One region of the Bacillus cereus group sp. RP37 genome, then DNA from elsewhere that is predicted to be linked to it. Evidence: riboswitches for the same ligand, from Rfam matches in the RefSeq annotation. Region 1 holds a riboswitch; the other holds the start of a gene.

Region 1 (3,207 bases):
GCTTTTTTTACTTTAAACGTACTTTTTCACTTTTCTCTAATTGAATGACTTTCCCATCTTGCACAACAATTGTAATTGAACCATATTTCATATCAGCAAGCATCGCTTGAATTTTCTCAGATACTTCCTCAAAATGTTCCCGTACGCTCACGCGAACAGCCCCCCTTTTTTATTCATAAAAAAAATCTTTCCCATTTCGAAAAGACTGTTCGGTAATATATTTTACCTTATCTTTCAAAATGGATTCCATTTTGCTGGATTTAGCACCTTGCTTTCTATAAGCAGGTTGCCGAGCTTCGTTGGGCCAGTTCCCTCCGCTTCTCTTGATAAGCTTTGTATTTGTATTTTATCACAATTCTGATTTTTTTCAATCCTAGTTTTCCGATATATTTTATTTATTTTATACCACCATTTAGAGGCCGTACAATTCTTACCTCAAAATCCAGCAAGAGAAAAGTGCCTTGCTGCCTGTAAACGCCCAATTGATGGGGACTAATAATTAGTGGGGAATGCCCACACTGATTATAGTTTCACTTTATAAAAAAGGAATTGCCCCTCAGAACAACTCCCTTTCCTTACTTAAACAAGTTCTTTAATACGTATGCGATCGTTCCCAATAATATTTTCATATGTTTCACGCTCTACAACAATTTGTGATGTTCCGCCTTTCGCGAAGACGACAGCTGGTCTACGAATCCGATTATAATTATTTGCCATCGAGTACCCATATGCCCCTGTACAAGAAATCGCTAGTAAATCGGCAGAAGCCACTTTCGGTAGAGTAATATCCCAAATCAACATATCTCCACTCTCACAGCACTTCCCAGCAATCGAAACGATTTCCGCATTCTCATCATTCCCTCGATTCGCTAACATCGCTTCATAACGAGCGTTATATAAAGCTGGTCTTAAATTATCAGTCATCCCACCATCCACTGATACATATTTCCGAATACCAGGAATGTCTTTCACAGATCCGACTGTATAAATTGTCGTTCCAGCATCACCTACAATACTACGGCCTGGCTCAACCCATATTTCTGGCAATGGATAATTACATACTGTAAATTGTTCTCTCACTGCATTTGTTACAGCTCGCACATATGTCTCAAGAGTTAATGGTGTATCTGACTCTGTGTAGCGTATTCCGAATCCTCCGCCCACATTTAGCACTTTTACTACATAGTTCGTTCGCTCTCTCACTTCTTCTAAAAATTGATGAAGAACTTCAATCGCTCGAACAAATCCAGCCGTTTCAAATATTTGCGATCCGATATGTGAATGAATTCCTAACACATTATAATTTGATTTTTGTAAAGCAAGTTCAATTGCTTGCATCGCTTGACCATTCGAAACGCCAAATCCAAATTTCGAATCATCTTGACCTGTTGTAATATATTCATGTGTGTGCGCCTCTACTCCAGGCGTTACACGAACTAATATGTTCACAAATTTCCCGTGTTGCACTGCTAAATCATGCAAAATTTCTAATTCCAAGAAATTATCTACGACAAAACAACCAACATTAGCCTGAAGAGCCATCACGATTTCTTCTTCTGTTTTATTATTGCCGTGAAAATGAATACGCGATGCTGGAAATCCTGCTTGAAGCGCAGTATATAATTCTCCTCCAGAAACAACATCTAATGACATATTTTCTTCACGAGCTACTCGGCACATCTCCATGCACAAGAACGCCTTGCTTGCATATGCTACTTGATAAGAGAAACCACTTTCTTTAAAAGCACGATGAAACGCGCGGCACTTTCCTCGAATAGACTCTTCATCGTATACATAAAGTGGTGTGCCGTATTGTTTTGCTAGCTGCGTCGTATCGCACCCTCCAATTTCTAAGTGTCCTTGCCCATTGATTCGGCTCGTGCCGTGTAAATACATTTGAATTCCTCCCTTATTTCCTCTAAAACTCATAACCCCAATCTTCTATTCATTGCAGCACGCTTTTAGATAGACAAAAAACGCGCGGAACAATGTTCACACGCGTTTCTTATTAGGAAAAATATATATTGAAAAAATAAACGAGTTGTTATCTCCTCAAAATAAGAAACCGCATCAACATCTCCAAATAGCTCTCCATAAAATAAATCTTATGACAGTACTACATTTATTCAATGCAGTCCCAATATATGAATAAGATGGTTATTCTTATATTTCGGCAATAGTCCCTTTCAACCTATGATCACAGATTCCATTAAATCTCCCATAGCTTACTCTTTCCTATCGCGGCCTCTACCTTTGAGAGTAGATGAGGTAAGTCTATTTAATTTTCAAACATCTAATTGTTGCTATTAACAATACCAAAGGACCATTTTATTTGTCAAACAATTTTTTATATTGTTTTTTTACAGTTTAGTTTTGTATCATCTGGTAAGCGCTTTACTAAAATCTTTGTCACTTCCCATTCGCCTTCTTCGTTATTAAATATAATCGTTACCTTCTCAAATGGTGGAGCAATTTTCCCAGCAACTCGTTCATACTTCGTCACTTCAATACTCGCTTGAAATAAATATGTACCGCTATACACTTTTTTTAAACTAATAATTTTAGGGCATTGATAAGGCTTCAAACTCCCATATTGTTTTTCAATCGCTTTATTTATTTTCGGAAATAAAACAGAATAAAGGGCATCTTCCATAAGAGGTGCATCATATTGGGCTACTGACACACTCGGTGAAGCAAAAAGTATAACACTACTGCATACTATAAAATATAATAATTTTCGCATTATAACCTCCGTATTATTACACGATTCTTTCTGCGCACGATAATTATCATACATAGAAACTCCGTTTTATTGTCTCCCTCTGCCCTTTTTCTACTCAATTATTATAAAAAAGCCCACAACTCTCTTTTATTTTCGTATAATGATACTCATAGTATAATAAACATAATAACAAAGGACTGTTCGTATATATAAAATGAGGCGCTAATCAAACCGGCCCACAAGAACTGTCATGCTTTTAGGAGAGGAGTATATTATGCTACAACGTCTGTTTCCAAAACTGCGATTCGCACTCATTGCAGTCGTTTTATTATGGATAAAAACATATATTGTGTACAAGCTAGCATTTGATATTAAAATTGATAATTTCTTTGAAGAATTTATGCTTTTTATTAATCCGCTAGCTGCGTTACTTTTATTTTTCGGTTTTGCTTTATTCGCATCTAAGCACCGAAACAGAATTATAA
Region 2 (3,207 bases), 1.6 Mb from region 1:
AAAGCAAATGCTACCATAACGATAAAAATACCGCCCGATATACTTCGAGCGGTATTTTTTATTTTTCCATTCTCCAATTTATCATTGTCTCTGTAGTGCCAATTCTTTTCATATGTAATTTCTCTAATACACGAATCGATCCATCATTTTCTAGAAGTGTCTCTGCAATAATTGTTTCTACCTGTTCTGTTTGAAAAGCCCAATTTATTAATTCTCTTACAGCTTCTGTTGCATACCCTTTATTCCAATATTTCTCAATAAATCCATAACCAATTTCTACTGTATGTTCCTCATTTGGTTTCCCTTTAAACCCTACATCACCTAGAACGATGTCATCTTCTTTTCGAATGACATACCACGCGCCCCAAGGTAATAAATCCTTATCTTGCTTTATATTTTCTACATGCCCTACAATATGTGGACCACTATTATATCCTTGCTCGTTAGCAACGTGAATACTCTCTTTTGTACACGGCACTATATAGAGCCTTTCTGTTTCTAATTTCATGTTGATTTCCCCTTTTCAATTAAACAATACCTCAATTTTATCAGAAATAAAAAGAATATTCATTCTATTTATCAAATTTATACTTATTCTTTGAAACGAATTTAAGGAATAATCCTCTTTTAATAGTTATGTCGAATTATATTTTCAGAATTTTCTTTTATTTTTAAAGGGTTTTCCAATATTTTTTGCGAAACATTTGTATAACAATTTCTTTCTTTATTTTTTGTTACATAACAGTAGGTTCGGGTGGAGTTTTGCAAGCGTTTCCTATACAATAACCGATATTTTTTGACTTTTCCTAACAAAATATCTTGCAATATATTCAGAAACTCATTACAATTGCCATATATTAAAAATCTTAGCAATATATAAAATCCTCATCAATCCGATGAGGTAGAGGTTGCGACTTTTAAAAGTAAAACGGACGAGACACTGAGAATGTCCCTGACTTCGTTTGAAAGGAAAAGTTGCCGAAGTTTATATTTCTTCTCTGGAAGTATAAGCTGGGGCTGTCTCCGAAAGGAACAGAACTGTCACGTTTACAAAATTACCGTGTAAACGTGGGGTGCTATCTTAACGGAAGGGTATGATGGGGTGGTTATTTGTGAAACGTTCCGCCAAATTCCTTTGGCGGTTTTTTGTATTTTTCTCCCCCGCTCCTTCCTAACCTACAAGAAAAGGAGTGTTGAACATGAATAGCGCAACAAATCAATCTACCTCTAAAACGCAAACTACACAAGGACAGGGTGAATTAAAACGCGGATTAAAATCTCGTCACCTTACGATGATTTCTCTCGGTGGTACAATCGGTACCGGACTATTTCTTGCTAGCGGTGGTGTTATCCATTCTGCTGGTCCTGGCGGTGCATTAATTGCATACGCCGCAATTGGAATTATGGTTTACTTTTTAATGACAAGCTTAGCTGAACTCGCAGCTTACATGCCTGTTACTGGATCTTTTAGTACGTACGCAACAAAGTTTGTTGATCCATCACTTGGCTTTGCACTTGGATGGAACTATTGGTATAACTGGGCCATTACAATTGCTGCTGAACTAGCTGCTGTAACATTAATTATGAAATTTTGGTTCCCAGATACTCCTTCTCTTATTTGGAGTGGATTATGTTTAGCTATTATTTTCCTTTTAAACTATTTATCTGTTAAAGGGTTTGGTGAATCTGAATATTGGTTCGCACTTATTAAAGTAGTTACTATTATTATCTTTTTAATTGTCGGCTTCATGATGATTTTTGGAATTATGGGCGGCGAATCTGTTGGCTTTAAAAACTTCACTGTTGCAGATGCACCATTTAATGGCGGCATTATGGCAATTATCGGTGTATTTATGGCTGCTGGTTTCTCCTTCCAAGGAACTGAATTATTAGGAGTAGCTGCTGGTGAAACTGCTGATCCAGAGCGTAACATTCCAAAAGCAATTCGCTCGATCTTTTGGCGTATTCTTTTATTCTATATCCTTGCGATTCTCGTTATCGGTTTATTAATTCCTTATACGACTGAAAGCCTTGCTGCAAGCGATGTAACAGTAAGTCCATTTACACTTATTTTTGAAAAAGCGGGCGTTGCCTTTGCTGCTTCTGTTATGAACGCTGTTATTTTAACGGCAGTACTGTCTGCTGGTAACTCTGGTATGTATGCATCAACTCGTATGCTTTGGGATCTAGCTCGCCAGGGAAAAGCACCAAAGTTTCTTGGTAAATTAGATAGCCGCGGTGTACCTGTTAACGCATTAATCGTAACGTCAATTGTCGGTAGTATCGCTTTTATTGCCTCATTATTCGGTGACGGTGTTGTATACATTTGGTTATTAAACGCATCTGGAATGTCTGGCTTTATCGCATGGGTCGGAATCGCAATTAGTCATTACCGTTTCCGTAAAGCATATATCGCTCAAGGTAAAGATTTAAAAGACTTACCATATAGAGCGAAATGGTTCCCGTTCGGTCCAATCTTCGCATTTGCACTTTGTGTCATCGTAATTTTAGGTCAAAACTACGGCGCATTTATGGGCGAATCAATCGATTGGAACGGTGTACTCGTTTCTTATATCGGTTTACCACTTTTCTTAGTACTATGGTTAGGATATAAATTTACGAAGAAAACGAAAGTGATTCCACTTGATAAATGTGAACTAAAATAAAGTAAAACGAGCAAACAAATTTGTTTGCTCGTTTTTTATTCCAATGCTTCTCCCTTCCCTATTGCTCCTGTTTTTGCAATAATAAAGGAAATATAAATAAAGGTTGGGATACCATGAACATTCGTATTACTGATGAAGCAAAAGCAGCTATACATAGATTAGAACGTGAAGACAAAAAGATCATTCGCATTAGAGGAACAATGACAAACTCTTGTAGTATTTTCGTTGATGTGGATTTAATTTGGGATACATATGATGCAGATGACGTTGTATATGAAGATGCAGAGCTTATCGTACAAATGGATTCATTCACGAAAGACTACACTGGTGATACGGTGAAACTTGATTATAAGACGACTGGTTTTAGTATTACGACTCCGAGTGAGACTTTGGTTTATGGATTGTCGATTAAAAAATAAAAATTGTTTTTATTTGACCACCGAGGTGAAAACATGGGTAAATATGTTCCGTTGAAATTTTTATTTAATGAAGAATTAGCAGAAAGTATGGCTGATTCTATTTGTAAACACGTTCCTACTTT

The links. Region 1 has a riboswitch for lysine ahead of lysA (diaminopimelate decarboxylase). Riboswitches for the same ligand answer to the same signal wherever they lie in the genome.
Positions count from the first base shown of each region.
Region 2: linked by a shared signal. The riboswitch ahead of QCI44_RS12635 (amino acid permease) and the one ahead of lysA (diaminopimelate decarboxylase) in region 1 are both predicted to bind lysine.

Region 1 is NZ_JARVHP010000001.1:3,982,738-3,985,944, forward strand. It holds gene QCI44_RS20985 (YezD family protein) at 8-151, opposite strand; SAM riboswitch class I at 225-333, opposite strand; gene lysA (diaminopimelate decarboxylase) at 580-1,896, opposite strand; lysine riboswitch at 2,077-2,258, opposite strand; gene QCI44_RS20995 (DUF3888 domain-containing protein) at 2,348-2,743, opposite strand; gene QCI44_RS21000 (LTA synthase family protein) at 2,997-3,207, shown strand, end outside.
Region 2 is NZ_JARVHP010000001.1:2,379,989-2,383,195, reverse strand. It holds gene QCI44_RS12645 (sulfite exporter TauE/SafE family protein) at 1-19, shown strand, start outside; gene QCI44_RS12640 (GNAT family N-acetyltransferase) at 59-508, opposite strand; lysine riboswitch at 895-1,087, shown strand; gene QCI44_RS12635 (amino acid permease) at 1,200-2,666, shown strand; gene QCI44_RS12630 (iron-sulfur cluster biosynthesis family protein) at 2,780-3,085, shown strand; gene QCI44_RS12625 (DNA alkylation repair protein) at 3,119-3,207, shown strand, end outside.